DNA from 3 places in the Blautia sp. Marseille-P2398 genome. Region 1 is predicted to be linked to each of the others. Evidence: a T-box and tRNA genes for the amino acid it is inferred to sense, from the RefSeq annotation. Region 1 holds a T-box; the other regions hold tRNA genes.
What was found. The T-box of region 1 lies ahead of thrS (threonine--tRNA ligase). A T-box ahead of a tRNA ligase gene usually reads a tRNA of that ligase, here a tRNA-Thr.
Positions count from the first base shown of each region.

Region 2: it encodes a tRNA-Thr, which carries the amino acid that the T-box ahead of thrS (threonine--tRNA ligase) is inferred to sense. The anticodon was not compared.
Region 3: it encodes a tRNA-Thr, which carries the amino acid that the T-box ahead of thrS (threonine--tRNA ligase) is inferred to sense. The anticodon was not compared.

Region 1 is NZ_CAXSTD010000005.1:147,321-157,818, reverse strand. It holds gene rho (transcription termination factor Rho) at 1-1,134, opposite strand, end outside; gene ACESZG_RS07795 (small multi-drug export protein) at 1,573-2,073, opposite strand; gene hisC (histidinol-phosphate transaminase) at 2,089-3,144, opposite strand; T-box leader at 3,292-3,519, shown strand; gene thrS (threonine--tRNA ligase) at 3,684-5,645, shown strand; gene ACESZG_RS07780 (GH36-type glycosyl hydrolase domain-containing protein) at 5,742-8,177, opposite strand; gene ACESZG_RS07775 (LacI family DNA-binding transcriptional regulator) at 8,574-9,587, shown strand; gene ACESZG_RS07770 (ABC transporter substrate-binding protein) at 9,674-10,498, shown strand, end outside.
Region 2 is NZ_CAXSTD010000006.1:26,890-37,387, forward strand. It holds gene ACESZG_RS08430 (hypothetical protein) at 1-1,175, opposite strand, end outside; gene ACESZG_RS08435 (glyoxalase) at 1,499-1,756, opposite strand; gene ACESZG_RS08440 (HAD family hydrolase) at 1,758-2,561, opposite strand; gene ACESZG_RS08445 (HAD family hydrolase) at 2,554-3,219, opposite strand; gene ACESZG_RS08450 (nucleoside triphosphate pyrophosphatase) at 3,226-3,819, opposite strand; gene ACESZG_RS08455 (hypothetical protein) at 4,039-4,434, shown strand; gene ACESZG_RS08460 (glutamine--tRNA ligase/YqeY domain fusion protein) at 4,544-6,211, opposite strand; gene ACESZG_RS08465 (Uma2 family endonuclease) at 6,614-7,123, shown strand; tRNA gene ACESZG_RS08470 (tRNA-Thr) at 7,504-7,575, opposite strand; gene sigH (RNA polymerase sporulation sigma factor SigH) at 7,689-8,291, opposite strand; gene rlmB (23S rRNA (guanosine(2251)-2'-O)-methyltransferase RlmB) at 8,407-9,144, opposite strand; gene ACESZG_RS08485 (Mini-ribonuclease 3) at 9,141-9,620, opposite strand; gene cysS (cysteine--tRNA ligase) at 9,605-10,498, opposite strand, start outside.
Region 3 is NZ_CAXSTD010000001.1:34,002-44,499, forward strand. It holds gene ACESZG_RS00135 (extracellular solute-binding protein) at 1-31, opposite strand, end outside; gene ACESZG_RS00140 (ABC transporter permease) at 43-858, opposite strand; gene potA (spermidine/putrescine ABC transporter ATP-binding protein) at 858-1,904, opposite strand; gene ACESZG_RS00150 (ABC transporter permease) at 2,004-2,777, opposite strand; gene ACESZG_RS00155 (ABC transporter permease) at 2,774-3,637, opposite strand; gene ACESZG_RS00160 (ABC transporter ATP-binding protein) at 3,624-4,823, opposite strand; tRNA gene ACESZG_RS00165 (tRNA-Thr) at 5,458-5,530, opposite strand; gene glgB (1,4-alpha-glucan branching enzyme) at 5,591-7,891, opposite strand; gene ACESZG_RS00175 (carbohydrate kinase) at 8,145-9,119, shown strand; gene ACESZG_RS00180 (phosphoglycerate dehydrogenase) at 9,315-10,478, opposite strand; gene serC (3-phosphoserine/phosphohydroxythreonine transaminase) at 10,478-10,498, opposite strand, start outside.

The DNA of each region.
Region 1 (10,498 bases):
AAATTCTTCATAAATTACATCATCCATTTTACTTCCCGTATCCACAAGCGCTGTAGCAAGAATAGTAAGGCTTCCGCCCTCTCTCATATTTCTGGCCGCACCAAAGAAACGTTTCGGCATATGAAGAGCCGCCGGATCCAGACCACCGGAAAGAGTTCGTCCGCTGGGCGGTATGATCAGGTTATATGCCCTTGCCAGTCTTGTAATAGAATCAAGAAGAATTGTAACGTCTTTTTTATGTTCCACCAGACGACGTGCACGTTCTATTACCATCTCAGACACACGTTTATGATGTTCCGGAAGCTCATCAAATGTAGAATAAATGACTTCCACATTATCGCCACAGATGGCCTCCCTGATATCTGTAACCTCCTCAGGACGCTCATCGATCAGAAGAATGATCAGATGCATGTCCGGATTGTTTCTCAGAATAGACTTTGCCACATCTTTCAGCAAAGTTGTCTTACCGGCTTTCGGAGGAGATACGATCATTCCTCTCTGTCCTTTACCGATAGGGCTGATCAGATCTACGATCCTCATGGCAACTGTGCCACCCGGTCTTTCCATTATCAGCCTCTCATTTGGGAAAATCGGTGTCATATCTTCAAAATTATATCGTCTCTGCCCTTCACTGGGATGGAATCCGTTGATAGAGGTCACATATAGCAGAGCACTGAATTTCTCTCCCTGTGTCTTGATACGGATATTCCCCTTAATAATATCACCTGTTTTCAGGTTAAATCTGCGTATCTGCGAAGGTGATACATAAATATCATTTTCCCCTGGAAGATAATTCTCACATCGGATAAACCCATATCCATCCGGAAGTACCTCAAGGATTCCGTCTGCTCTCTCTCCACTGTCAAGCTGTACTGTCTCTGCCGGGGCATGATACTGTGTACGTTCCAGTGTTTTGTTATACTGGGGGATTCTCTCTCCGTTACCTTCCACTTCACTCTGCTGCGGTTTCTCCCGGACTGTTTCCTGTTTTTTTGTCTCACCTTCCAGTTCATCTTCGTGAAGCATTCTCTCGATCAATTCCGGTTTTCTCAATGCTGAAACCCCTTTTAATCCTCTGGCTTTTGCCAAATCCTTTAAAGTTGCCAGTGATAATGATTCATACTTTTCTCTCATAAAATAATCCTCTGCTTTTTGTTTTGATTGTTAATATTGATAATTATTTTTATTTTTGTTTTTTTGACTTCCTATGTATCTGAGCAATTTATTCTTTATTAACTTTTCCTGTAACAGTTAGTGGGATAATCTGTCTGAAGTGACACGAATATCAGATCTGCAGCAATGCATATCGCAGGAAAATTATACTCCTGCTCCTGTGTCGACAAGTTAATTCCTGTAGTAATCCTGTCTGCACACCGGTATCTTTATATTTATCTTAGCACATCTTCTTCATAATTGACAATACCATATTATTCCAAATCTTTATTATTGGCAAGCTGTTTTATACGTCATAAAACTGATATTATCGACATAAAAGCAGAAATCCGGAGACATAAAATATGTCCCCGGATTTCCGGTAAATCAGATATTAATAACACTTATTTAAGAAGACAATTAATGTACCAGATTTCCCACTAATCCATAAGAAACAATATACATAATGACAGTTGCCATAATAATGCCACAAAAAATTGCCAGAGAGGACTTCTTAATATCAATTTCCAGAAGAGATGCAATCAGAGATCCTGTCCATGCCCCTGTTCCCGGAAGCGGAATTCCCACAAACAGCATCAGTCCCCAAAACTCATATTTCTTTACCTGATCACTTTTTCTCATTGCCCTGTCTTCCAATTTCATAACAAGTCCCCGAAAGAGTTTCGTCTTTTTTAAAACCTTGAAAATCTGTCTGATAAACAACAGAATAAACGGAATAGGAATAATATTTCCAACAATACACAGTGGAATTGCCTTTGCAGCCGATATCTTAAGTAAGGATGCTGCAAGCAATCCTCCCCTGAGTTCCAAAAGCGGAATCATTGAAATAATAAAAACTGCCCCTTCCGGTGAAATATATTGTGACAGATTCTGCGAGAACCAATGTACCAGTGCTTCCATAAAACCTCCTAACTTTTACTTCAGATAATCCTTCAAAAAATCAATAAATTTCTGCATTTCTTCCTTTGTTCCAACTGTGATACGAAGGAAATTGTCAATTCTGTCCTTCTGGAAGTAACGAACATAAATATGCTGCCCTCTCAATGCCTCAAAAAGTTCTTTCGCAGGACAGGTTTTATGCGTAGCAAAAATAAAGTTAGACATAGAATCCTGAAAAGAGAATCCCAGTGCCTTCAATTCTTTCTTTGTCCATTCTCTTGTCTCTATGATTTTATTACATGTCTCATCAAAATATGCTTTATCTTCAACTGCCGCCACACCTGCAGCAATCGCTGTACGGTCCATAGTATAAGAATTAAAAGAATACTTCACATCATTCAGGAATCTGATCAGTTTCTCATTTCCACACGCAAAACCAATTCTCATCCCAGCCATAGAACGCGACTTGGAAAATGTCTGTACGACCAGAAGGTTGTCATATTTTTCAATCAATGGAAGCGCCGACTGACCACCAAAATCCACATAAGCCTCGTCCACGATCACAATCACATCAGGATTATGGCGGATAATATCCTCCACTTCCTCCAGCGGCATCTCCACACCTGTCGGCGCATTCGGATTCGGGAATACAATTCCTCCGTTTTCTCTGAAATAATCTTCCTTCCTTATATGAAAGTTCTCATCCAGTGCCGGTCTCTCATATGGAATGCGAAACAGGTCTGCCCATACATCATAAAAAGAATATGTGATATCCGGAAAAAGAACCGGCTTCTGTGAATTAAAGAATGTAAGGAAACTCATGGCAAGCACATCATCGGAACCTACTCCCACAAAAACCTGTTCATCCTTCAGCCCGTAATTCTTTGCAATGGCATGTACCAGTTCTCCTGCTGTAGGATCCGGATAAAGTCTCATAGTATCTGTATCCATCTCCCTCAACGCCTTCTCCACTCCAGGTGCCGGCGGATACGGATTCTCGTTGGTATTCAGCTTGATCATATCCGGCTGATTGGGCTGCTCGCCTGGTGTATATGGTATTACTTTACGTATATTTTCTTCCCATCTGCTCATTTATCTGATTCCTTTCATGTTTTTTATTGTTTTTCACTTTCGTCAGTATAACATTAATCTCTATTTTCGTAAATCAACTTTTTGCATTTTACTGATTGACAAACCCACTTTGCAAGTTTATAATAGGCGGCAGAAAAGATAAGAAGGATTAAAACGTTGAAGAGAAGAGTACGCTGAGGAACGTTACAGAGAGAAATGTATACCGGTGCAAGCATTTCATCGCGAACCAGCCGAAGACCACCTCTGAGTGACTTTAATACAGTCCGGTGATTCCGTTACCATCGAATGAAGCGGTTCTGATCAGATGATTTATCCATCAGTAATGTATCAGAACAACCGGGGTGGAACCGCGAGTAATGTTATCTCGTCCCCTACAGTATTTAACCGTACTGTAGGGGATTTTTTTATTCTTTCTTTTACCCCTTCGCAGTACAAAAAACTGTTACTGTTCACTCCGTTCTCAGCAACACGCTCCGCGGGATATCAACAGTGAACAGCAACTATAACAAATCCATACTAACGTAAAGGAGATAATCATCATGATCGTAACATTAAAAGACGGCTCAAAAAAAGAATACGCTGAAGCAAAATCCGTAATCGACATTGCTTACGACATCAGCGAGGGACTTGCACGTGCTGCCTGTGCAGGAGAAGTAAACGGAGAAGTTGTAGACCTGAGAACAGTTATTGACAGTGACTGCGAATTAAACATCCTGACAGCAAAAGATGAAAAAGGACTTGCAGTTCTCCGCCATACAGCATCCCACGTACTTGCCCAGGCAGTACAGACCTTATTCCCGGATGCAAAGGTTGCTATCGGACCTTCTATTGATACAGGATTCTACTATGATTTCGACTGCCCTCCATTCTCCCGTGATGACCTGGATGCAATCGAAAAAGAAATGAAAAAGATCATCAAAAAAGGCGCTAAGATTGAACGCTTCACAAAATCAAGAGAAGATGCCATCGCATACTTCCAGGAGAAAAATGAACCATACAAGGTAGAACTTATCGAAGATCTTCCGGAAGGCTCCGAAATCTCTTTCTATTCCCAGGGAGACTGGACAGACCTCTGCGCAGGTCCTCACCTTATGAGCGTAAAGGGTGTAAAAGCATTCAAGCTTCTCTCCTCCTCCAGCGCCTACTGGAGAGGCAGTGAAAAGAACGCAATGCTCACACGTATCTACGGAACAGCTTATGCTTCCAAGGATGAGTTAAAAGAACATCTGGAACAGATGGAAGAAGCAAAAAAACGCGATCACAATAAACTTGGACGTGAAATGAAAATCTTCACAACTGTAGACGTGATCGGACAGGGACTTCCTCTTATCATGCCAAACGGTGTGATCATGATGCAGGAGCTTCAGCGCTGGATTGAAGACGAAGAGACAAAACGTGGCTATATCAGAACAAAAACTCCGTTAATGGCAAAGAGTGATCTCTACAAAATTTCCGGTCACTGGGATCACTACAAAGACGGTATGTTCGTTCTCGGTGACGAAGAAACAGACAAAGAAGTATTTGCGCTTCGTCCTATGACATGCCCATTCCAGTACTATGTATACAAAGCAGAACAGCACAGCTATCGTGATCTACCTCTTCGTTACGGTGAAACATCCACTCTGTTCCGTAATGAGGATTCCGGGGAAATGCATGGTCTGACACGTGTACGTCAGTTCACGATCTCCGAAGGTCATCTGATCGTAAGACCTGACCAGATGGTAAAAGAATTTAAAGACTGTATCGCACTTGCACAGTACTGCCTGCAGGTTCTTGGTGTAGAAGAGGACGTAACCTATCACCTTTCTAAATGGGATCCGAACAACAGAGAGAAATACATCGGTGATGCAGAAGTGTGGAATCAGACAGAAGCTCATATCCGCCAGATGCTTGAAGAACTGAACATTCCATTTACAGAGGATGTTGGAGAAGCTGCATTCTACGGACCTAAGGTTGATATCAATGCCAAAAATGTATACGGAAAAGAAGATACAATGATCACGATCCAGTGGGATGCTCTTCTTGCTGAACAGTTTGATATGTACTACATCGATGAAAATGGTGAGAAACAGCGTCCATACATCATCCACCGTACATCCATGGGATGCTATGAGAGAACACTGGCATGGCTGATTGAGAAATATGCAGGTATGTTCCCGACTTGGCTCTGCCCAGAACAGGTTCGTGTAATTCCGATCTCTGAGAAATTCCACAACTATGCCGCCAAAGTGGAAGCACAGTTAAAAGAAAACGGAATCCGCTGCTCCGTTGACCAGCGTTCCGAGAAAATGGGCTACAAGATTCGTGAAGCACGTCTTGCAAGAGTTCCATATATGCTCATCGTCGGTGCCAAAGAGGAAGAAGAAGGCAAGGTTTCCGTAAGAAGCCGTTACCTCGGTGATGAAGGAATGAAAGACCTTGGTGAGTTCCTTACATCCATCAAAGAAGAAATCAAAAACAAGACAATTCGTAAAATCGAAGTTCAGGAAGAAAATAAATAAAACAGGTATTTTACTTTAACCTGTTCAAATAAGTCCCCACCCTCTGCTTTAATTGCATCAGGCAATAAGCAATGGGTGGGGACTTTTATTTATCAGTTATCCCATCTGTACAATTACATGGTATTCGTTTCTGCCATTGACCATAGGAATCTGGTTTCCATTTATCCTCTCACCATCTACCTCAATCCATCTGACTCCTTTCTGCACACCTTTCGGTTTATGGATCTCAATATGATAATCCGCCCCTCTAAAATGACGGTTCACTTTAAAATCGCCAAACGTTTCCGGAAGGCAGGGGTCTACGATCAAACCATCATATCCTGGCAGAATACCAAGAAGCGCCTGTGACAGGTTTATAAATGTCCACGCTGCAGTTCCTGTCAGCCAACTGTTTTTTGCCTCTCCAAATCCTGGTGCATCAGCTCCCGCGATCATCTGCGAATATACATATGGTTCTGTCCGGTGAATATCACTGATTTCCTCAATATAAGATGGACATATTTTACGATAAACCTCAAATGCCCTGTTTCCTCTTCCAAGCACAGTCTCCGCAATGGAAATCCACGGATTGTTGTGGCAGAAAATTCCTGCATTTTCTTTATATCCAGGCGGATAAGAAGTAATTTCCCCAAGTTCCAGATGGTATCTTGTATAAGCCGGCTGAAGGATCATTATTCCATACTTTGTTTCCAGCAATTCATTCACAGAGTCCAGAGCTTTTTCTGCTATTCCTTCTTCCTTGCCGATTCCTGCCATAACACAGAATCCCTGTGGTTCAATAAAAATCTTTCCTTCTTCGCATTCTTTTGAACCAACCTTTTCAGACTGTGCATCATAGGCACGCAGGAACCATTCTCCGTCCCATCCATTATCCAGCACTGCCTGATACATCTCATCCACTGCTTTCCCTGCTTCTTTTGCAAGTTCTGTGTGCCCGGTCCGCTCACAGAGCTCCTCAAATTCTTTTCCATATTTCACAAACATACCTGCAATAAATACAGATTCTGCCACAGGGCCTTCCGACGGCCCTGTTGTCTGAAAGGATTCTCCAGGTTCACTGGAAAAACAGTTCAAATTCAGGCAGTCATTCCAGTCTGCCCTTCCGATCAGAGGAAGTTTGTGAGGACCAAGATGGGTTACTGTGTAATAAAAAGATTTCTCCAGATGTTCAAAAAGCGGTACCTCTGTACCCTTCTTACAATCAAAGGGTACCTGCACATCAAGTATCCCATAATCACCAGTCTCTTTGATATATGCTGCTACTGCTGCGATCAGCCATAACGGGTCGTCATTAAATCCGCTTCCAACATCCAGATTCCCCTGTTTTGTCAGCGGCTGGTACTGATGATATGCACTTCCATCCGGAAACTGTGTAGATGCTATATCAATAATCCTTTCCCTTGCCCGCTCCGGGATAAGATGCACAAATCCCAGAAGATCCTGACAAGAATCGCGAAATCCCATCCCCCGTCCTGTTCCTGATTCGTAATAAGATGCTGATCTGGACATATTGAAGGTTACCATACACTGATATTGATTCCAGATATTTGCCATGCGGTCAATATGTTCGTTCTCGCTGACGACTGCAAAGCGTGCCAGCAATGTTTCCCAGTAATTTTTCAGTTCTGCAAAGGCCTGCATCGCTTTTTCCATTGTATTAAATCTTTCAATCAATGCTTTTGCAGAGGTTTTATTGATAATTCCGGGAGCTTCCCATTTATCATCTGCCGGATTTTCACAATATCCCAGCATAAAAACAAATTCTTTTTCCTCTCCCGGCAGCAGAGTCAGATCTATCTGATGTGCAGCAATGGGATACCATCCGCTTGCAATAGAGTTACTGCATTTTTTCTTACATACAGCTTCTGGAAAAGCATTCCCGTTTCCTGCTCCCAGAAAAGCATCTCTGTTGGTATCATAATTGTCCACCTGTGTATTTACTGTAAAGAAACTGTAATGTTTCCTTCTTTCTCTGTATTCTGTCTTATGATAAATCGTACTCCCCTGTACTTCCACTTCTCCGATACTTAAATTTCTCTGGAAGTTCGATGCGTCATCCACTGCATTCCAGAGGCAGAATTCCACGTATGAGAACAGAGAAATATTTTTTTCAGTTTCAGAGTTATTTTTCAGTTTCAGACAATTGATCTCACATGAAGCATCAGAGGGCACAAAAACCAGAAGCTCTGCTTTTAGATTATTTTTCGAAGAACAGAAGCGACTGTATCCAAGACCATGTCTGCATTCATAAGTATCTGTTTCTGTTGCAGACGGCATAGTTCCCGGATTCCAGATTACTCCGTCATCATTAATATAATAATACTTTCCGTTGGAATCTGCAGGAATATTATTATAACGGTACCTGGTAATTCGCAACAATTTTGCATCTTTATAAAAGCTATATCCTCCGCAGGTGTTGGAGATCAGTGAAAAGAAATCATTACTTCCCAGATAATTGATCCAGGGTAATGGTGTATGTGGTGTAGTGATAACATATTCTTTCGCCTTGTCGTCAAAATATCCGAATTTCATTGAAAAGCCTCCTTAAAAAGAATAAATAAACACTTGTGAAGAAAAGGCCGAAAACAGACTTGCGAAAACGAATACGTTCAGAATTTATATGTTTATTATATAGTTTAGATTGGATTTATCACAGTATAATTCAGTTTTTCAAAAAAATCAACTACATTTTTAGCAGTCAAAATATTTCACAACTGTTATTTTAACTTCCGTAAGATCATCGCGAAACTTTTCGTTATATTAAAGCCTGTTTTTTGTGAAATTAATAAATTATTATAAATTCTTTTTTGTGCAACAGGGATAAATTATACAAATATAACAAAAATACTTGAATTTTATCTGAAAATAAAGTACGATTAGCTTGCGAAAACGTTTTAGAAACAAAAACAGAAAAGGCTGGACTATAATATGGTATCCATGAAAGACATCGCAAAACAATGTAACGTATCTGTTGCAAGCGTCAGCAAAGCACTTAATGGTTATTCGGATATCAGCGAAGAAACCCGACAGCTTATTTTGAAGACTGCATCAGAAATGGGATATCTTCCAAATTCCTCAGCCAGAGCACTAAAGACCAGACGCAGTTATAATCTTGGCGTACTTTTTGTAGACGAAGCCATGAGTGGCCTCACCCATGATTATTTCAATCATGTACTGGAAAGCTTTAAACGCACTGCCGAATCCAGAGGATATGACATCACTTTTACCAGCGGAAACCTCTCCGGTCAGCATCTCAGTTATTATGAGCACTGCCGTTACCGTGGAGTCGATGGAGTGGTGATCGCCTGTATCAATTTTTTTACAGAAGAGGTACAGCGCCTGGTACAGTCCGAGATACCGGTAGTCACTATCGATCATGTATTTGATGGAAGAATTGCTGTTGTTTCCAACAACATTCAGGGAATGGAAGAACTTGTCTCTTATATTCTTGAACGGGGACACAGAAAGATTGCCTATATTCACGGAGAAGATTCCTCTGTCACACGAAACAGACTTGGAAGTTTTTACAGAACTCTCCAGAAAAAACGAATCGATATACCTGATGAATATATGCCAGTCATTCCTTATCGAGATGCAGAAGCTGCAGCAATAGCAACTTCAGAGCTTCTGGATCTGAAAGATCCTCCTACCTGTATCCTCTATCCGGATGACTTCTCCGCACTGGGTGGCATCAATGAAATCCACGAACGTGGACTTCGAATACCAGATGATATTTCCATTGCAGGCTATGACGGACTTACTTTTGCACGCATCCTGGAGCCACGGCTGACAACTCTGTGTCAGGACACAGAAACGATTGGACGGCTTGCCGCACAGAAGCTGATTGATCTTATCGAAAATCCTAAAACAACGATCATCGATAAATTCACCGTTGATGGAAGACTTTTCCCCGGTGCATCAGTCAGAAATCTGGCAAAATAAGAAAATCTTCAGTATCTTCACAGTTGGTGGACTGCTGAAAAGTTACAATCAACCCAAAATAATTATCACAAGGAGGTAATAACATGATGAAGAGAAAAGCTATGGCAATTACATTAACAGCAGCTATGCTTGCCGGTCTTACAGCAGTTCCAACATGGGCTGAAGATGCAGCCGCTGACGAAGGTAAAGTTTTAAACATTTATTGCTGGAATGAAGAATTCAAATCCCGTCTGACTGACCACTATCCCGGATATGAAGAAGTTGACGGAACTCATGGCAAGATCGGAGATGTTGATGTTGTATGGAACATTACTCCTTCTGATGACAATGCATATCAGAATAATCTGGATGAGACTCTTCTGAAACAGGCTGATGCAGCAGCAGATGACAAAATCGATCTCTTCCTTGTTGAAGCCGATTATGCACTGAAATATGTAAATACAGATTATACAATGTCTGTGGCAGATCTGGGAATCACAGATGAGGAAGTTGCAGACCAGTATCAGTACACCAAAGATGTTATGACAGATTCGGATGGCAACTTAAAAGGTCTTTCCTGGCAGGGCTGCCCGGGTGCTATGATCTACAGAAGAGATATTGCAAAAGAAGTATTCGGAAGCGATGATCCGGCAGAGGTTCAGAAGAAAGTTGCAGACTGGGATACATTTAAGGCAACAGCTGAAGAGCTGAAGGAAAAAGGCTATCAGATGACTTCCACTGTAAATGATGCCTACCGTGTATTCTCTAATAATGTAACTTCCCCATGGGTTGTTGACGGAAAGATCACTGTTGATGACAATATCAAAAACTGGGTAGATATGTCCAAGGAAATGGTTGATGCCGGAGAAACAGCTACCTATGAATTGTGGAGTGATGACTGGAGCAAGGGCTTCTTCAAAGACAGCAATGTA
Region 2 (10,498 bases), on a different contig from region 1:
GCCTCGCTGTCATCTGGCGTCTCTGTCGGTTCTGCAGAAGGCTCATCCGAAGGCTTCAGATCTTCGTCATCTGATGAATCATCCTCACCTTCAACTGCAATCTTCGCTTCAAAAGAAACCTCAATACCTTCTTCCGTCCGGTATGTGATCATATCATCATATTCACCCGGTTCCAGCCCTTCCCTCGGCTGTATCCATACGCTTACAGATTCACCTGCACTCAGCGGTTCTATAATATCCTGAGCCATAAAATGTTCCGGACTGATCTCCTGAAAATTCAAGCTCTCATTTCCGGTGTTCGTAATCTGCACATACTGTGCTTCCACATCCTCAAGATCACTCTTTACTGTTCCAAAATCACAGATCTGATCTTCGCTGTCCTCTACAGTGACAGTCGCTTCGTAAGTCTTTTTATCTTTATCATCTTCACCTGCTGCCTGTCCATCTTTCTCTGATCCATCTGTCTGCACATTTCCGTTCTCATCCACCTGCAGCTGATCTTCTGTATAAATTTTCATCTGGGAATCATCAGTACCTTCTGTTGTTTCCTCCGGCTGACCTTTTGTGTTCTGAGATTCATCTTCCTGTTCATTCCCTGCATTCTGCTGTACATCTTCTGTTCTATCTACATCCTGATTTTCAGAATCCTGACTGCCTTCTGCATTATCTGCTGTTTCTTCCAGCTGTGCATCCTCTGTTCCATCTGCCGTTTCTTCCAGCTGTGCATTCTCTGTTCCATCTGCCGTTTCTGTCTGCTGTGCATCCTCTGCTTCCTGTTCCACTGCTTTCGCCTCTTCTTCAGTTGCAGCTACCTCTAACGTCTTTGCAGTAAGAGTACCTGTCAGTCCGCTTCCATCTACAGGGGTCAGATCAAGCACCAGTCTGCATCCCAGATCATCCTGAGTGATCGTATAGGTCTTCTCAGTACCTACCTGTGTTAACTCCTTCTCCCCGGTCTGTCTTGACCAGGAAAAAGTAAAATCTTCATCCGTAACCTCTTCCGGTGTAACCTTTGCATAATCTGCACTCAACACTACGCCTACAGCTGCAAGTCCCTTAATCTTAAGCTTACCGCCCAATTCTCCTGACGGAGCTGCCGCAAAAACCATGGATGGAATCATTGAAATAACCATCATCACAGTCATTACAACTGCAAGAAATCTCTTTCTCTCCATCTGTAGTCCTCCTTTTCATTTATAATAAGATTTGTAATTATTCAGCAGCCACTCTGAAGGTACTGAATAATTACAGTTCTGTGATGCTTCTGTGTCTGTCTGCCCTTTTCATTCCCATCACAGACCACAACATCGTTTTTTCTCTGTATAAAAGCATTATAGCATCACATTTTCCGGAAATGTAATCTGTATTTTCTCCCTTAAAACAACTTCAGCCCCTGAGTATCAGAGTTCAATTTTCTCCAATATTCAGGGACCGAACTGTGTTTTACAGTTATTTCTCCGATATATCACGTGATATCCATAATTTGACCGAACAGTTTTTATCCTTCTACTATCAGATATTTTCCATCCGGCAGAGCAAATACTTCACTTGCATCTTCCAGTTCTTCATCTGACATTCCTTCCACATCAGCGCCTGACTCTTCCAGATATTCTCTCACTTCTTCAATAGAATCCACAACCTGCGCCATGCAATCCTCAAGGAATGCTTCCGCTGCTTCATATGATTCTGCTACCGCCTGTGGAAAAAGCTGCTCCTGATTTTCAAGAAACGTATTAATACATTCTTCTGTAAACAATTTAAATAACCTCCTCAATCTTTCCCTTTGCCCGGATCAGCTTCTCAAGGACCGGTTCAACCTGTTTTGTCATATAGGACGTAGCTGCCCGTACCCCCTCCTTGGAATGCTCCATGGCAAAGCCATATTTTACCGCTTTAAGCATCTCTATATCATTATATTCGTCTCCGAACGCAATACATTCTTCCGGCGAAATATGATATCTTTTCTGATATTCTCTGATTCCTTTTGCCTTGTTTGTTCCAAAAGGAATAAAATCAATCCACTCATTTCCCGAAGTGACAACAACACATTCTTTTCCAAATCTGTCCATCCAGTATTTCACAGATTCTTCTGTAAGGCCGGCCGGTTCAAACACAGCCAGCTTCATAATAGGAGCCGTCATCTCTTCCATGCTGTTTACAAATCTGCATTCATTTTTTACTTCATATAACATATGGTCATGAAATCTCTTTGTCTTCGGCATCAGGTAGTGGTAATCCTTTGCAGAACAGGTAAACTCGGCATCCTTCTTTTCCAGGATTGCAGAAATAATCTCCCCTGCCAGCTTTCTGTCAAAAGAATCCTGATACAGTACCTCTCCATGATCCACTGCCAGCGCACCATTCTCCGAAATATAGGAAATCTCTGAAGCAACAGGTGCAAACAGCTTTGTCATATTCGGATATTGCCTTCCACTGGCTGCTACAAACATAATCCCCAGTTCCTCTAACTGCCTGATCAGCGAAAAAATTTCTTCAGGCAGAGACTGTGCCTTATGTAAAAGTAACGTCCCATCCAGATCACTTGCAACCAACTTAATCATTTCCATGTTCCTCGCAAATTTTTACCAGATCTGTCGGTTTCTCAGCGACAAGATCTGCTCCATTCTCATTCAGTTCTTTTCGGTCACGAAAGCCCCATAGCGCACCTACTGTATACATTCCTGCTGCTTTACCGGTCTTCATATCTGTACTTGTATCTCCCACATACATACATTCTTCCGGTTTTACACCAAATTTTTCCGCAACCATAAGCGGACCATCAGGTGCCGGTTTCCTGCGGATTGCTTCACTCTGACCAACTACCATATCAAATTCCCCATCAAAAAGCTGCGCAATTACTTTCACAGCTGCAGGATGAGGTTTATTTGAACAAACTGCCAGCTTCATTCCATGTTCCTTCAATTTCTTTAAGGTTTCCGGCATTCCCTTATAGGGAACTACTTTATACATCGGATCTGCTTCAAACATTTCCCGGTAAAGCTTCTGTCCCTCATCATAATGCGCAAGTTCCGGATCCCCCGCATCCTTAAGTGCGCGGCGGATCAGCATATTTGCCCCTTCTCCGCTGTAATATCTGAAATTATCCACCGGAAGTGTTTTCAACCCGAATTTTTCCATAATAATATTAGTCACATAAGCCATGGAATCCAGCGTATCAGCCAGTGTTCCATCCAAATCAAATATACATGCTTTAATCATCTTTTGTCATCCTCTTAAGTTAATTCCTGATTTCTTCATTTCATAAAATAATCTGGCAACCGGGAGTCCTACCACATTATTGTAATCTCCGTTGATCCCCTTTACATAAATTCCGAAAAGTCCCTGGATGCCATAGCTTCCAGCCTTATCCATAGGCTCTCCTGTAGCAACATACTCTCTGATCTCCTCATCTGAAACCGGATAAAAAGTCACATCTGTACTTTCATAAAAAGTATGTTCTGTCCAGACTTTTTCTTTCTTTTCCCATACAGAAACGCCGGTATATACCTGATGAGTACTTGCCTGAAGTTTCTTTAATGTATTCACTGCATCCTCTGTATCATGAGGTTTGCCAAGGATCACATTCTCAAACACTACCACTGTGTCAGATCCGATCACAATTGTTCCGTCGGCACTATCTTTCATAGTGCGGATAACAGAAGCTGCTTTATCCGAAGCCAGCTGTTTTACTGCCTCTCCCGGATTGTCTGAGATACGATTCTCATCACCTGATGCAGGCAACACTTCAAAATCTACGCCAGCCCGTTCCAACAGTTCTTTTCGTCTGGGTGAAGCAGATGCCAAAATAATTTTTCTCATAATAACCTCTTCTTTCCTGTCATAGTATACCTTGTATCTTTTTGGTATGCAACTGCTTTCATTAACTCTTTCCATAAAATTTCGCTTTTCTTTTTATCTGAAAAGTATTAAAATAACAATAACCTATAGCTGAATAAAATGGTGTCAGGAGTAAAAGATATTTTTATCCTGACTCGCTGTCAAAAATAGGAAAATATCAGAAAGGAGTTTATGATTATCATGGCTAAAATTAATAAATACTGGGGATATGTTGCAATAGGTGCCCTTACAGCAGCTGCTGCCGGTGCTGTAGCTGCCCTTATTGCCAAAAAAGGATCCTGTAAAGAGGATTTTGATTTTGAAGATGACTTTGATGATTTCGATCTGACTGATGAAAAGGAAACTGCTAAGGAAGATCAGGAACCTGCCGAAGATTTCCAGTCCTGGGAACATACAGGCGAACAGTCTGCAACAGATGACACCGAAAACGAAGAAGCTGCTGATACAGACGATTCTGAGAAGTCTTCCGATAAAGCTGCTGAAGTTGAGATTAAAGATGCAGAAGAGGAAGAAGATGCCGATGAACCCGAGAATTTTGAAGAGACTATGGACGCTGCATCTGAATCTGAAGAATAAACGTTACCGTTCACAGTAACGTAACCAAAAAGGAATGTTACTTCACGATTATACAATCGTAGAAGCAACATTCCCTTTTTATTCTGATTATATTACTATTTCAGTCTCATTATGCTTTCGGAAGTTTAAATGAGCTCTTCAGAGACACGATACGGTTGAATACCGGTGCACCCTCTTTAGAATCATGGATATCTGCACAGAAAAATCCTGTTCTTACGAACTGGAAGCTGTCATAGCCTTTTGCTTCCATAAGTGCTGGTTCTACATATGCAGTAACTTTTGTCAAAGAGTTCGGATTTACATTCAGAGAACCATCTTCTTTGTTGTATACACCCTTCTCCTCGTCTACGATATTCTCATAGAGACGTACTTCTGCTTTTCCTGCCTGACTTGCTTCTACCCAGTGAATGGTTCCTTTTACTTTTCTGCCATCCGGCGCATTGCCACCCTTTGTTGCAGGATCATAAGTACAGTGTACAACACGTACAGTTCCATCTTCATCAGCTTCATATCCTGTACAGGTTACAAAATATGCGTTCATAAGACGAACCTCTGTGCCCGGGAACATTCTCTTATATTTCTTAGGCGGATCTACCATGAAGTCTTCTCTCTCAATATAGAGTTCTCTGCCAAACGGTATTTTACGGGTTCCCAGTTTTTCATTCTCCATATTGTTCGGAGCTTCCAGATATTCTACTTCGCCTTCCGGATAATTATCGATCACAAGCTTGATCGGATCAAGAACAGCCATCAGACGTGGACGTTTCAGTTTCAGATCCTCACGGATGCAGTATTCAAGCATTGCATAGTCAACAGAGCTGTTTGCTTTGGATACACCGCAGAGTTCTACAAACATTTTGATGGATTCCGGTGTAAATCCACGGCGGCGCAGTGCTGCGATGGAAACCAGACGCGGATCATCCCATCCGTCTACGATGCCTTCCTCTACCAATTTCTTGATATAACGTTTACCTGTAACTACATTTGTCAGATACAGTTTTGCAAACTCAATCTGCTTCGGCGGCTGTGGGTATTCCAATTCTTTTACAACCCAGTCATACAGTGGTCTGTGATCCTCAAACTCCAGAGTACAGATGGAATGTGTGATTCCCTCAATCGCATCCTCGATGGGATGGGCGAAATCATACATTGGATAGATGCACCATGTATCACCTGTTCTGTGGTGAGTCATATGAGCAACACGATAGATAACCGGGTCGCGCATATTCATGTTCGGAGATGCCATATCGATCTTGGCACGAAGCACTTTCTCTCCGTCTGCATATTTGCCTTCTTTCATCTCTTCAAAAAGCTGCAGGTTCTCTTCTACGCTTCTGTTTCTGTATGGACTTTCTTTACCCGGCTCTGTAAGAGTTCCACGATATTCACGGATCTGATCTGCTGTCAGGTCACATACATAGGCTTTGCCTTTCTGAATCAGCTTTACAGCAGATTCATACATCTGTCCGAAATAGTCAGATGCAAAAAACAGTCTGTCTTCCCAGTCTGCACCAAGCCATTTGATATCTGCCTTGATGGATTCTACAAACTCACTCTTTTCTTTGGTCGGGTTTGTATCATCAAAACGCATGTTGAACTTGCCGTTATATTCCTGTGCAAGACCATAGTTTAAAAGAATAGATTTCGCATGACCGATATGAAGATATCCATTCGGTTCCGGCGGGAAACGCGTATGCACGGTGTCATAAACACCCTCTGCTAAATCTTTATCAATGATATTCTCAATAAAATTTTTGGAAACTGTTTCGTTCTCCATCTTTTTCCCTCCTGTTGTCGTATTTTATACTGTTTTATCACACATCTATATATAAAAAATACAACTGAATATTTTTTATGTCGAATGAATTTATATTATCATTGGAAATTCCATCTGTCAACCGTTTACACAACAGTGACAGGCCTTATATTTCTCAGACGTTACTGTTCACTCCGTTCACAGTAACGTAGCCAAAATTCATTCCAGATTGCCTGCGGCAATGGAATTTTGGCTTGTATGTCTCGGGATTTTGGCATATTCATGCCAAAACACCTTGCGGGACAGTGGTGTGTGAACAGTAACTCTCAGACTCATCTGCACTCTCTTTCAGCAGCTCATATCCTTGACTAACATCTTGCAAAATATTATAATTATATCAACATATCAAGGAGGTGCGGCAATATGAGTAATGCACTACCAATTGAAGATTTAAGTAAAACTTACCTGGAACATTCTATGGTTATCAATAACTTTGTTATCAAGATCGGCAGCCAAATCAAAGACAGCTTATGTCGTGTCTTTGGTGATGGTGTTCAGTATGAATGGCGTGAAAATGATGATAAAGTAATCATTCCTGACGTATCAATCATCTGTAACCTGAGAGACCGTAAGAACATTTCTTTCACTGGCATTCCCCGCTTTGTGATGGAAGTTTTGTCCAATGCCACAGAAGAATATGATCGACATGAAAAGATGGATATTTATTGCAAGGTCGGTGTCTCTGAGTATTGGATCGTTGACTGGAGAAAAAAATCTGTAGAGATTTATCTCTTCGATTTCAAAGAAGATGGCACTGGTTATCCGTATCTTTATAAGACTGTCACAGCCCAGAATAAAGAAGATTTACATCTGGTTATGTTTCCGAATCTGAAGATAACCTTTGACGAGCTGTTCGACATTGGTGAATATTAACGAAAAATAAGGCATAAACCAAGGAGATAGTTTACTCTTTTTTATTTGTTTCAGAATGTTTCAGAATCACTTGCATATTAATTTCCTGATCTGCATATGCTATAATGCCAGTAGGCGAAAAGAAATAGCAAGTCCATGTAGACAAAAAGAATGAAGCCCTCAGTAGTGCGAATACTGGGGGCTTCTTCTTATTTTTTATGGCAGACAAGAAACTCACCTCCTCCCGTTGCCGGGTATCGGTTGGACAACACTGTAAGTATAACATATCTCTTGTCATTCTTGAAGTACAAACAGTTCTTAGAAGTATATCAAAACTTCTGTTCTGATTACTTTTGAGTTACTGAAGTTCAAGAAATCCTTTATTTTTAAGCAATAAAAAAAGCTGATGACGGGAATTGAACCCGTGACCCCTTCCTTACCAAGGAAGTGCTCTACCTCTGAGCCACATCAGCATTGTGTCGGATTTACCGCTCACATTTAAATATATTATCAGAACTTGTTTGTATTGTCAATCCCTATTTTTAACTTTTTGATTTTTATTTTTGGGTTTTATACAGATATCTTTCTATTTTTGATATTGCTCCAACTGCTCTCTGATCTTGATTCGGATACGCTGTAATGCATTATCTATGGATTTGGGTGTTTTTCCCATAATCCGGGCAATCTCTCCGTATCCGTTTCCTGCCAGATAATATTCAAGAACCTGGTTCTCCATTGGACTTAACGTTGCTGTTATCTCCTGCTCCAGATTCTGGACATTCTCCTGGTCAATAATGATAGACTCCGGGTTCTCTCCCCAGTTATCTCCAAGATGTTCTTCATTTTCCCCATCCTGTTCGCTGAGGGAAATATAGGAATTCAGTGGCTGGTGCTTCTGCCTGTTGGAACTCTGGATGGCGTTGTAGATCTGTCTGTCCACACATATACTGGCAAAGGTCTGGAATGCAGCATCCCTGTCCGGCTGGTAATCGCGGACTGCCTTAAACAGTCCGATCATGCCTTCCTGTATCAGGTCATCGTTCTCCCCGCCTATCAGGAACATGGTCCTTGCTTTCTTGCGGACCATGTTCTTGTATTTTTCCATCAGATAGTCGAGGATTTCTGATTCCCCGTTTTTGAAACGGGAAATTAATTCTTCATCTTTAATTCCGTCATACTGTTTCATCAATTTAACCCTTCCGTTTTTCTGAAAATCTCTATCATTCGCCCAGAGGGCTTCTTATAGCATAACAATATTGTGGAATAATTTTCTGCTGCAAAAATTCAAGCAGTCTGAGATAAACTTACTTCTTCTGCAGTCTCTGACGTACAATCTCATATCCAAGTACTCCGGCTGCCACAGATGCATTGAGGGAATCAATGTCACCCTTCATAGGAATAGATGCCACGAAATCACACTTCTCACGGATCAGTCTGCTTACACCTTCACCTTCATTGCCGATCACTACGCCGATCGGACCTGTCAGGTTAAGATTGTACATGGTTTCACCGCCCATATCCGCACATACAAACCACATGCCCTGTTCTTTCAGTTCATCGATGGTATGTCCCAGATTGGTAACTTTTGCAACAGGTGTATAGTTTAATGCACCTGCTGAAGTCTTGGCAACTGTGGAAGTCAGGCCAACTGCTCTTCTCTTGGGAATAATCACCCCATGTGCACCTGCAAGGTTTGCTGTACGGATGATCGCACCAAGATTATGAGGATCCTCAATATTATCCAGGATAAAGATAAAGGGATCTTCTCCTTTTTCCCTTGCCTTCGCAAGAATATCTTCTACACTTGCATATTCATAGGCTGCCACCTGAGCGATTACGCCCTGATGTGCGCCTGTCTCGCTTAACTGATCCAGACGTTCTTTTGCCACATAGTTAATAATCGTATCTTTTTTTCTTGCCTCTCTGGCAATAGTGCGGACCGGTCCGTCCTGGCATCCGTCCAGGATAAAAAGCTTATCTACACATTTGCCGGAACGAAAGGCTTCCAGAACCGCATTGCGTCCTTCTATCTGTTCACTCATATCTTATCCTCTCCGATCCCTGCACGGACCAGTTCTATGATCCTGCTGAAATCATCTTTTAAATATAAATAGCCCATCAGAGCTTCAAACCCTGTTGCCCTGCGGTAGTCTGCCATGGTTGCATGTTTAGCCATTGTAGGAGAATGAGCATTCCTTCCTCTTCTGTAAACGCTGTGTTCCTCCTCTGTAAGCATGGGCTCGATTACTTCCATCATGGAAGACTGAGTTCCTGCCTTAACCAGACTGCTGGCTTTTCTGTGAAGCTGGTTTACCGGACAGTTGCCTTTTTTTACAAGGATCGTGCGGATCACCAGTTCATAGACGCCATCTCCGATATACGCCAATGTCAGCGGAGAATAGGTGCGTAAGTCTTTATCCTCCAAATGAAATACCTGATTAAGCAAACCTTTCAAACTACTTAAACTCTCTTCATTAAGCCCGTTTGTCTCACTCATATTATTCAAGCTCGCTTCCATTTTACTCCCTCGCGGGTATCCTTAAGGATGATTCCCTTAGCCAGAAGCTCATCTCTGATCTCATCTGCTCTTGCGAAATTCTTTGCTTTTCTTGCTTCCTGACGCTCTGCGATCAGGTCTTCGATTTCTTTATCAAGGATTTCTTCTGTTTTCACAGCCTTCAGACCAAGTACATCGCATAATTTCACCATTGTGTCAAGAAGTGCTCCTGCAAATTCTGCGGAACTTGCCTCTGATACATTTGTATTTGCAAATTTAACCAGTTCAAAGATTGCTGCCAGTGCATCTGCTGTGTTGAAATCATCATCCATAGCTTCTTCAAATTTCTTTACGAATTCCTGTGCCTGTGCAAGCAGTTCTTTCTCTGCATCTGTTGCAGTTTCTGTCTGTGCTGCTGCTTTTCTGTCCTTTAAGTTTGCTGCTGCATCTGTGATACGCTCTAATGCATTCTTTGCAGCTTCCATCAGATCTGCGCTGAAATTCAGCGGACTTCTGTAATGTGCGTTCAGCATGAAGAAACGAAGCACCTGCAGGTCATACTGTTCACTGATTTCACGAACAGTACGGAAGTTTCCAAGAGACTTGGACATTTTTCTATTATCAATATTTAAGAATGCATTGTGCATCCAGTATTTTGCAAAGATTTTGTCGTTGCAGCATTCACTCTGTGCAATCTCGTTCTCATGGTGAGGAAAGATCAGGTCTTCTCCGCCTGCATGGATATCAATCTCATCACCAAGATATTTTTTCGCCATAACAGAACACTCAATATGCCATCCCGGACGTCCGTCACACCATGGTGAAGGCCAGGATGGTTCTCCCTCTTTCTTCGGTTTCCAGAGAACAAAATCCAGTGGATCTTCTTTCTGGTCTTCACC
Region 3 (10,498 bases), on a different contig from region 1:
ACATTGAGAAAAATTTATTATTACGTTTCATGCCGTCCTCCCTTATTCATCTTTATCCATCTTCTTCATCAGGCTCATAAATATCAGAATGAGCATAGCCAGAATCAGAGAAATCGCACTTCCGAAGTTCCAGTCACCAACTGAGATAAACTGAGACTCGATCAGGTTACCGATCAGCATGTACTGTCCGCCTCCGAGAAGTTTCGGAATAACGAATGTGGAAATAGACAGCAGGAATACCATCATGATTCCATTGAGCACGCCGGGGATGGACAATTTCCAGATAACCTTTGTGAAGGTCTGGAATTTATTTGCCCCCAGGTCATAGGCAGCCTCGATAAAGGATTTATCCATTTTGCTCAGGGATGTATGGATCGGGATGATCATAAACGGCATAAAGTTACAGACCAGACCAACCACTACGGAAAAGTCTGTATACATCATTGTCACCGGGGAAATCCCCAGTAATCCAAGCAAATGGTTGATGATACCATTGTCTGACAGCAGGTTCATCCATGCATAGGTACGCAGAAGCATATTGATCCATTCCGGAATAGTTACCAGCAGGATCAGAAGACTCTGGGATTTCTCCGGACATTTGGAAATAATATATGCCAGCGGATAGCCAAGTCCCAGACAGATGACCGTCGTCAGGATTCCAAGCTTAAAGGACTTGAAAATAACGCTCATATACGTTGCTTCCAGGAATTTGCGGAAATTCTCCAGGGTAAAGGAGAACGTCAGCACCTCGTTTCCATCTTCTGTAAATGCATATAATGCGATCAGTATCAGCGGGATGACAATGACCACAAATGCCCACACAAGATATGGTTTGATAAGATTTCTGTACTGTTTCATCAGTAGCTTCCCATCTTACACATAACATGGATGTCTTCAGGCCCGAATTTCAGTCCCACTTCCCTTCCGACTTCCGCATAATCTGTGGTATGAACCATATAAGTACGAAGTTCTGTCTCGATCAGGATCTCATAATGCACGCCCTTGAAGGTAATATTGCGCACAATCCCCCTGATCTTTGCCTGACCGGGATCTACGATATCCAGATCCTCAGGTCTTAACACAACTTCGATCTCTTCATTATCCTCAAATCCCTTATCCACACATTCAAACTCAAATCCGTCAAAAGTAACCAGATAATCGCGGATCATGGTTCCCTCGATAATATTGGATTCACCGATAAAGCCTGCAACAAAACGGTTTTCCGGCTCATTGTAGATATCTGTAGGAGAGCCGATCTGCTGAATCTCACCGTTATTCATAACAACAACCGTATCTGACATGGACAGGGCTTCTTCCTGGTCATGGGTAACATAAATGAAAGTGATGCCGACTTCCTGCTGAATCTTCTTTAATTCTACCTGCATCTGTTTACGGATCTTTGCATCCAGTGCACCCAGGGGCTCATCTAAAAGCAGAACCTTCGGCTCATTTACCAGGGCTCTGGCAATGGCCACTCGTTGCTGCTGTCCACCGGAGAGCAGAGTTACATCTCTTTTCCCAAAGCCTTCCAGACCAACCATCTTCAGCATACGCTCCACCTTCTGGGCGATGACAGTTTTATCGACTTTCTTCAGGTTCAGCCCGAAACCGATGTTCTCCGCCACATTTAAATGAGGAAAAAGAGCATACTTCTGAAACACAGTATTAACCTCTCTCTTGTACGGGGGAAGCTTGGAAATCTCAATCCCGTTAAACAGTACTTCTCCGTCACTTGGTTCTTCAAAGCCTGCAATGATTCGAAGGGTGGTTGTCTTTCCGCATCCGCTGGGTCCCAAAAGCGTCAGGAATTCCTTTTCGTAAATATCCAGATTGATGCCGCGCAAAACCTGCTGATCATCAAAATTCTTGGTCAGATTTTTTAACTCAATCAGTTTGTTCATCATCTTTTCCTTCCTCTGAATGTATTTTTCTCTGTTTTTTATAATCCGGCTGTTCCAAAAGCATTGACCGGCTGTTCAGAATGTTCCTAAAAGCTATATCATTTATTTTTTCTTCTTTGTTATCAGTGAATAAACAATAAAAATAATCAGTGTAGCTGCCAGCAGAATGGTACACAACGCATTGATCTCCGGCGTCACTCCTGTTTTCAGCTGTGTGTACACCTTGATCGGCAGCGTAGACAGACGCGGTCCGTTTACAAAAATACTTATTACCACATCATCCATAGACATGGCAAACGCAAGCAGCGAACCTGAAATTACCGCCGGCATAATTAAGGGCAGCGTAATATCCCGGAAAGCCCTGAACGGTCCTGCCCCCAGATCTCTGGCTGCCTCTTCCAGTGCCGGATCCATGCCTGCCAGTCTTGCCTTCACTTCCATCAGAATATAGGGCACACAGAATACCGTATGGCCTATTAACAGTGTCAGCATGCCAAAGGGCAGGTTCAGCATATAAAAGAATGCCATCAGCACCATACCAAGGATGATCTCCGGTATCATTAACGGCAATATGGAAATGTATTCCAGCGCCCCTTTTGACTTCCAGTGAATCCTTGATAACCCAACTGCACCCAGAGTACCGATCACTGCACTAACCAGACAGCTTAATACCCCAAGGATCAGACTGTTCACCAGTGCTTCCAACATTGCTCTGTCATGGAAAAGTTCCTGATACCATTTCAGGGAAAAACCTGTAAATTTCACCGGCAGTTTGGATTCATTAAATGAGAAAACGATCACTACTGCAATAGGGAGATACATCAGGAAGAAAATCAGCCCCATATAAAATCCGGCAAATCTTGAATTCTTTTTCATCCGATTCCCTCCAGTTCTCTGGCATTTGTCACTTTCCTGTAAATCATGATCAGTACAGTTGTAAGTACCATCATCACCACAGCAAGTGCTGCTGCAAAGGGCCAGTTACTTCCTCTGGTCATCTGATCCTGTATTAGACTTCCCACAAGTACCACTTTATTTCCGCCCAGGATATCTGCAATAAAAAACAGTCCCATGGATGGCACAAAAGTCAGGATCACACCCGAAAGCAGCCCGGGCAGTGTAAGTTTCAGTGTTATAGTAAAAAATGCCTGCAGTCTGGATGCCCCAAGGTCTCTGGCAGCCTCCACATAAGACCAGTCCAGCTTCTCTGCGCTGGAGTATACAGACATGATCATAAACGGGAGAAGCACATAAATCATACCGATCACAATTGCCGGATAGCTATACAGGATGGACAACGGTTTCTCAATGATCCCGAGTTTCATCAATACAAAGTTCAAAAGTCCTTTTTTCTGCAGAATAATGATCCAGCCATACAGACGGATCAGGGAATTTACCCAGAACGGCGTAGACAACAGAAGCTGTGCCTTTTTCTTTCTGTGCTCCGGCAGCCTCGCCATGAAATACCCGAACGGATAGCCGATCAAAGCGATCACTATCGTACTGGTAAATGCCAGTTTCAGTGATTCCACAAATGTATTCAGGTATACAGGTTCCAGAATATTTCTGTAATTGTCCAGCGTAAATTTCCAGGTCACCCCAAATCCTCTGGACGGAGTAGCAAAACTCAGCGCCACCATATAGATAAGGGGGCATACTACAAACACAATAGTAAAAATGTACAGTGGAAGTGCCATCCATGCAGAACTGTCAGAACGGTTTCTACGCTTCTTCATGAATGTCCTCCCTGTCTACCAGTACTGCATCTGTCGGCAGAAAACTGCATCTCACTGTCTGGCCTTCTGCGACGGATGCGTCGATTCCGTATCTGCTGGCGATCAACTGTGTACCATCACTCAGCTTCAGAGTTACACGAAGCTGACCTCCTGCGAAATTCTTCTCTGTAACAGTCGCCTGTAAACCTGATACACTATTCTTATTATGTGCATCCAGACTTCCGTCTGCCACACTTATATCAACAGCGTCTCTGTAATCTGTACCGGTATCACCGATTACAGCAGTTTCCTGTAACAATATATTTTCGCTTCTCACAGCCAGAGTTACTTTTTCTCCGGCTGACAGGTATTGTTTTCCCCCTGTATCCTGCTGACTTGTTTCAAGCTTTACAATTACCCTGTCATTTCCAATTTTTACGATTGCATTCTCTCCCTGAATACTCTCTGCAACTCCATGCAGGATATTGGCATTTCCTACAAATGTTGCTACATAACTGGTCTTTGGATGATTATAGATCTCATCCGGTGTTCCGATCTGCTCAATACGTCCGTCCCTCATCACCGCGATCCTGTCAGACATATTGATAGCTTCTTCCTGATCATGAGTGATATAGATAAATGTAATTCCCAGCTTCTTCTGCAGATGCTTCAGTTCTATCTGCATCGCACGGCGAAGCTGCAGATCCAGTGCTCCCAGCGGCTCATCCAGAAGCAGTACTTTGGGATTATTCACCAGTGCTCTCGCAATGGCAACTCTCTGTTTCTGACCGCCCGAGAGTTCGGAAGGCTTTCTTTTTTCATATCCTTCAAGCTGCACCAGTTCCAGCATCTGAGAAACTTTTTTCCTGATCTCACTCTTAGGAACTTTTTTCAGCTTCAGACCATAGCCAATATTCTCCGCAACATTCATATGCGGAAAGAGGGCATAATTCTGAAATACCGTATTCACATCCCTCTGGTTCGGCTCCAGACCTGTCACTTCCCTGCCGTCCAGCCAGACACTTCCTGCATCGGGCTGTTCCAGACCGGCAATGATTCGCAATGTTGTCGTCTTGCCGCATCCCGAAGATCCCAGCAAAGTAATAAACTCTCCTTTACTGATCTCAAGACTGATATTATCCAGAACTGCTTCGCCTTCTGTAAAACTTTTCTTTATCTCCTTCAGTTCAAGTGAAACCTCTGCCAACTATACTCAGCTCCTTTCATGTAAAAAAGATACCTCTTTATACTAAAAAAGATACGAAACCACGCGTAAAAGCTCTCGCCCCTACATCGGTTTATGCCAATGCTGACGCCTGTTACAGTGCCAGTCTCTGCATGGTTTCGCATCTGTATATGTCCATTTTTCCAATTATAGATATATCCGGTCCGTCCTGTTCCATCCAGTCTGCGTGCACTCCTGACCATGATGTCCACATAAGAAAACCGGAAATCAACCATTCTTCTTGATAGATTCCCGGTCATTATTTATTTGGTATAATCCAAAAGTTATATTAAAGGATAGGCCCGAGATTGTCAAGTAAATTTGTTACTGTTCACTCCGTTCACAGTAACTTAGCCAAAATTCATTCCAGATTGCCTGCGGCAATGGAATTTTGGCTTGTATGTCTCGGGATTTTTGCATATTCATGCCAAAACACCTCGCGGGATAGTGGCGTGTGGACAGTAACGTAAATTTCTCTTTACAATCATTTCAATTCCTACCGGCAATTTTAAGGTACTCACCATACGAACCTCCATAAAAACATAAAAAATCCACTATACTCTGCTTTTCAGTATAGCGGATTTTCTATAAAATTACAATTGCCCAATATCTTTCAAGCTGAAAATGAGACTCGAACTCACGACCCCTTCATTACGAGTGAAGTGCTCTACCGACTGAGCTATTTCAGCTTATGCTGTAATCTGTCAGAAATTGATAATTCTGACAGCCACAGCATTTAGTTTATAATATTATTTCTTCTCTGTCAAGTCCTTTTTGACCGGTATTTTCTCCTCCGTTTTATTCACTATTTGGGGTGCTTCTTTTGTCACCTTTTTCGTCACCGGTTTCACTGCGGTTTTTACAGCTGCTTTTGTTTTCCCGGCAGCCTTTCGTACAGTTCTTGTCTTGGTGATGGATTTCTTGATCTGGCTGTGCCCGGCAGCAGGCTTTTTCTCAGTTTCTTCCGGAGTGCAGGTAAAGACTGCCACGCCAAGTGCCGGAAGCTTCAATGTGATGGAATACTCTCTCTCATCACACTCAGCCTTCTTCGCTGCTTTAACTCTCGTATTTACTACACCATTACCACCGTACTTTTTATCATCACTGTTAAAGATTTCTTTATATTTGCCGGCAAAAGGAACTCCCACATTGTAGTTTTCATATGGGATTGCCGCGAAATTGCAGACAGCCAGAATAGTTTCTTCCGGTTTCTCTGTCTTTCTCATGAATGCGATCACATTCTCCTCATACTTCATCAGCTGAACCCATTCAAATCCATCATATTCATCATCCAGCTGATAAAGTGCAGGATGAGCAAGATACATATTATTGAGGTCTTTGACAAATACTTCCAGTTCCTTTGGCATATCTTTATCCGGTGCCATCATCTTGCATCCCGGATGGAGCATCATATAAGCATAAGCCTCTCTGATCTGCGCATTCTTCTGTTCTTCACTTCCAGGCAGCTTATCCGCGAAATCCTTCAATGTACCAACATCCCTGCTGCCAAGCGTCAGAATATAATGTTCGCAGTATGCATAGAGCATGGACATAGTCAGCTGATCATGGTAATTCTTTCTCTCAATAGGATCCTTGCTCAGATATTCAAGCAGATCTTTTGTCCATCCGCCACTCCACTTATAGTCAAATCCCAGATGATCATTCTCCACACTGTCTGTCAGCTCCGGCCAGAGTCCGTTCTCCTGAGCAACTAAAAGCAATCCGGGATTTCTCTCCTTTATCACAGAATTCAGATGCTTCAGAAATTCCAGAGCATCCAGATTTTCATTGGTTCCGTAAATATTAGGTGTCCACTCTCCCGGATTTCTGCCATAATCCAGATACAGCATGGCATCCACATCGTCCATACGCAGACCGTCAGCATGGTAGACCTCAGCCCAGAAGCAGGCATTGGAAATCAGGAAGTCCTTCACCATCGGGCTTCCGTAATTATAGAGCAATGTTCCCCAGAACGGATGAATGGCCTCTGCCGGATTCTGTCTCTCATAAAGAGGTGTTCCGTCAAATTTCTCCAGACCGGAGGCATAACGCGGGAACTGTGCAGGTGTCCAGTCCAGGATCACACCGATTCCTGCCTGATGCAGTTCATCTACCAGCTTCTGAAAATCCGCCACGCTTCCAAATCTGGAAGTAGGTGCATAATATGCATATGTAGAATAACCACCTGTAATATCATCCAGGTATTCCATCACAGGATGGAGTTCCACATGGGTAAAATCTTCCTCTGCCAGAAATTCCACCAGCTCCTCAGCGGATTTCCATTCCTCCAGAGATGTTTCGTATATAGAAACCGGCTGTTTCCTGTCATCAAATCTGTGACGCTCTTTCATCCAGTCTCCGTCATTCCACTGAAAAGCACTTACATCTGCTACCACAGATGCTCCCTCAGGATCATGGTCTGCACTGTTCCCATAAGGATCAGCCTTTAACAGAACTTCGCCGCCTTTGACTTTAATCTCATATTTATAATGTATCCCTGCCTCTACCCCGGGTACAAACAGCTCAAAGATACCGGACATAGGCATACGATGCATAATAGTCGCACGTCCGATCCATCCATTAAAATCACCTGCGATATTTACACTCACTGCGTTCGGAGCCCAGACAGCAAAAAGAGTACCTTTCACTCCTTTAATCTCCACAGGATGAGCGCCCAGCTTCTTATATGCCTCATAATAAACACCTGCGCAGAAAGCCTTCTCCTCTTCCTCTGTGATCTGGCATGGAAAAGCATAGGGATCATAACATTCTGTCTCTGTCTCTCCCATTTTTATAAGAAATCTGTATTCCGGCACCTTGCGTACAGGAAGCAATACTGCAAAATATCCGGCCTCGTCCTCTTTCTCGCAGACATAGGTTTTCTTTCCGCTGATCACACTTACTTCCTCTGCATCAGGAAAAAATCCCTGAATAAGAACTCCGTCCTGTGTGATCCTTGGTCCCATCACATCTCTGGGAGCAGTTTCCTCTCCATACACAATAGCTTCAATCCTCGGCCAGTCCATATAGCCGTATACTTTTTCGTCCATAGCTGTGCTACCTCCCCGATTGTCAGAAATACGATGATCGGTTACTCTTACCGGCAGCGTATTTATGGTACATTAAACGTCACCTGTAAACAATAACAAATCAAGTTATGTTTATTTTAGCATCTTTGCACAAAAAAATAAAGAAAATTGTTTGACAAATTCCCTTTCCTGCGCTAAATTTATGTTATTAACTATGGAAAGAATCTTGTTCCGGATACTATGCTTCTTTCCATCACAACAAGGAGGATACAAAATGGGAAACAAAGCCTTTGACGTAACCGCATTAGGCGAATTATTGATTGACTTTACTGAAAACGGAAACAGCGCACAGGGAAATCCAATGCTGGAAGCCAATCCGGGCGGTGCTCCATGCAACGTGCTTGCAATGCTTGAGAAGCTTGGCAAAAAAACTGCATTCATCGGCAAAGTCGGAAACGACATGTTCGGAACCCAGCTTAAGAATGCCGTAGAGGAAGTAGGGATCGACACCCGCAACCTTGTGATCGACAACGAGGTACACACAACACTTGCCTTTGTACATACTTATCCTGACGGAGACAGAGATTTCTCCTTCTACCGTAACCCGGGTGCAGATATGATGCTTACCAAAGACGAAATCCAGGAAGACCTGATCAGAGATTCCAGAATCTTCCACTTTGGAACACTTTCTTCCACTCACGAAGGAGTACGCGAGGCAACCCGCTATGCCATCGACGTTGCAAAAGAAGCCGGATGTATCATCAGCTTCGACCCGAACCTTCGCCCGCCATTATGGAAATCTCTGGATGACGCAAAGGCAGAGATCGAATACGGTCTTGGCAAATGCGATATTCTGAAAATCTCAGATAACGAAGTTGAATTCCTGTTCGGAACTACAGACTATGACAAGGGTGCCGCACTTCTGAAAGAGAAATATAACATTCCTCTTATCCTTATCACACTTGGAAAAGACGGAAGCCGCGCTTACTACAAAGACATGAAAGTAGAGGCTGCTCCTTTCCTTCAGGAAAAGACTATCGAGACAACAGGTGCAGGCGATACCTTCTGCGCAAGTTCCTTAAACTATGTTCTGGAACATGGTCTGGACAATCTGACAGAAGAGAACTTAAAAGAACTGCTCACATTCGCAAATGCGGCAGCTTCTCTGATCACCACACGCAAGGGTGCTCTTCGCGTTATGTCCACCAAAGAAGAGGTTCTTGACTTTATGAAATCAAGAGGATGCTGATTTAACATCATAATTTTTTAAGGAAGCCCTCTGGCACCGCCAGACTGGGCTTCCTTTTTTTATCATAAAAATCAAAAAATATCTCCTGGCGATTGAAAATCTCAATCAGACAGGAGATATTTTAAATATATAAATCTCTATTACAAATCAACAGTCAGTCATTATAAAAATACTAAACCGTTAACTTGTATCTTACTATTTTACCACACGTACTCTGGAAACACCTTCAATTGCTTTCAGTTCATCCAGTGCTTCTCTGGATGCTGCGCTTTCCAGATCAATGAGAGTATAAGCATATTCGCCTTTACTCTTGTTTGTCATATCTGCGATGTTCAGGCCTTCTGCACCAAGGATCTTGGTGAACTGGCTGATCATGTTCGGGATGTTTTTGTGGCAGATGGCAATACGTCCTACTGCCACGCAGGTTCCCATATCACAGTTGGGGAAGTTTACAGAGTTTTTGATATTTCCGTTCTCAAGGAAATCTCTCACTTCTTTCACTGCCATTACTGCACAGTTTTCTTCGGATTCCTCTGTGGATGCTCCAAGGTGTGGAGTTACCAAGATTCCCTTATGTCCTGCTACTGTATGGTTTGCAAAGTCTGTCACATATTTCTTTACTTTTCCGCTGTCTAATGCTTCGATCAGAGCATCCTCATCAACCAGAAGATCCCGGGCAAAGTTCAGAAGTACTACGCCGTCTTTCATCTTGTCTAACGCTTCTTTGTTGATCATCTGTTTTGTGCTGTCAAGAAGAGGTACATGGATGGTGATGTAATCACACTGGGAATAAATCTCATCTAGGCTCTTGATATGTTTGATGGTGCGGGAAAGATTCCATGCAGCATCAATAGAGATGTATGGATCATATCCGTATACTTCCATTCCAAGTGCAGAAGCAGCGTTTGCCACCATTGCTCCGATGGCACCAAGACCGATGATACCCAGCTTCTTACCCATGATCTCGCATCCTGCAAACTGTTTTTTCTGTTTCTCAGCAAGTTTATCGATGTCTTCCTGGTCTTTCTCTTTGGCAACCCATTCGATACCACCTACGATATCACGGGAAGCAAGGAGCATACCTGCAAGTACAAGCTCCTTCACACCGTTTGCATTGGCGCCCGGTGTGTTAAATACTACCACACCTTTTTCTGCACAGTCCTTTACCGGAATATTGTTGACACCTGCACCTGCACGTGCGATTACTTTTACGCTCTCAGGAAGCTCCATGTCATGCATCTTTGCACTTCTTACAAGGACTGCATCACACTCCTGCAGATCTTCGCTTTTCTTATATTCTTCATCAAATAATCCCAGACCTTTTTCTGCAATGGGATTCAGGCAATGATACTGAAACATTATGCATTTTCCTCCTCAAA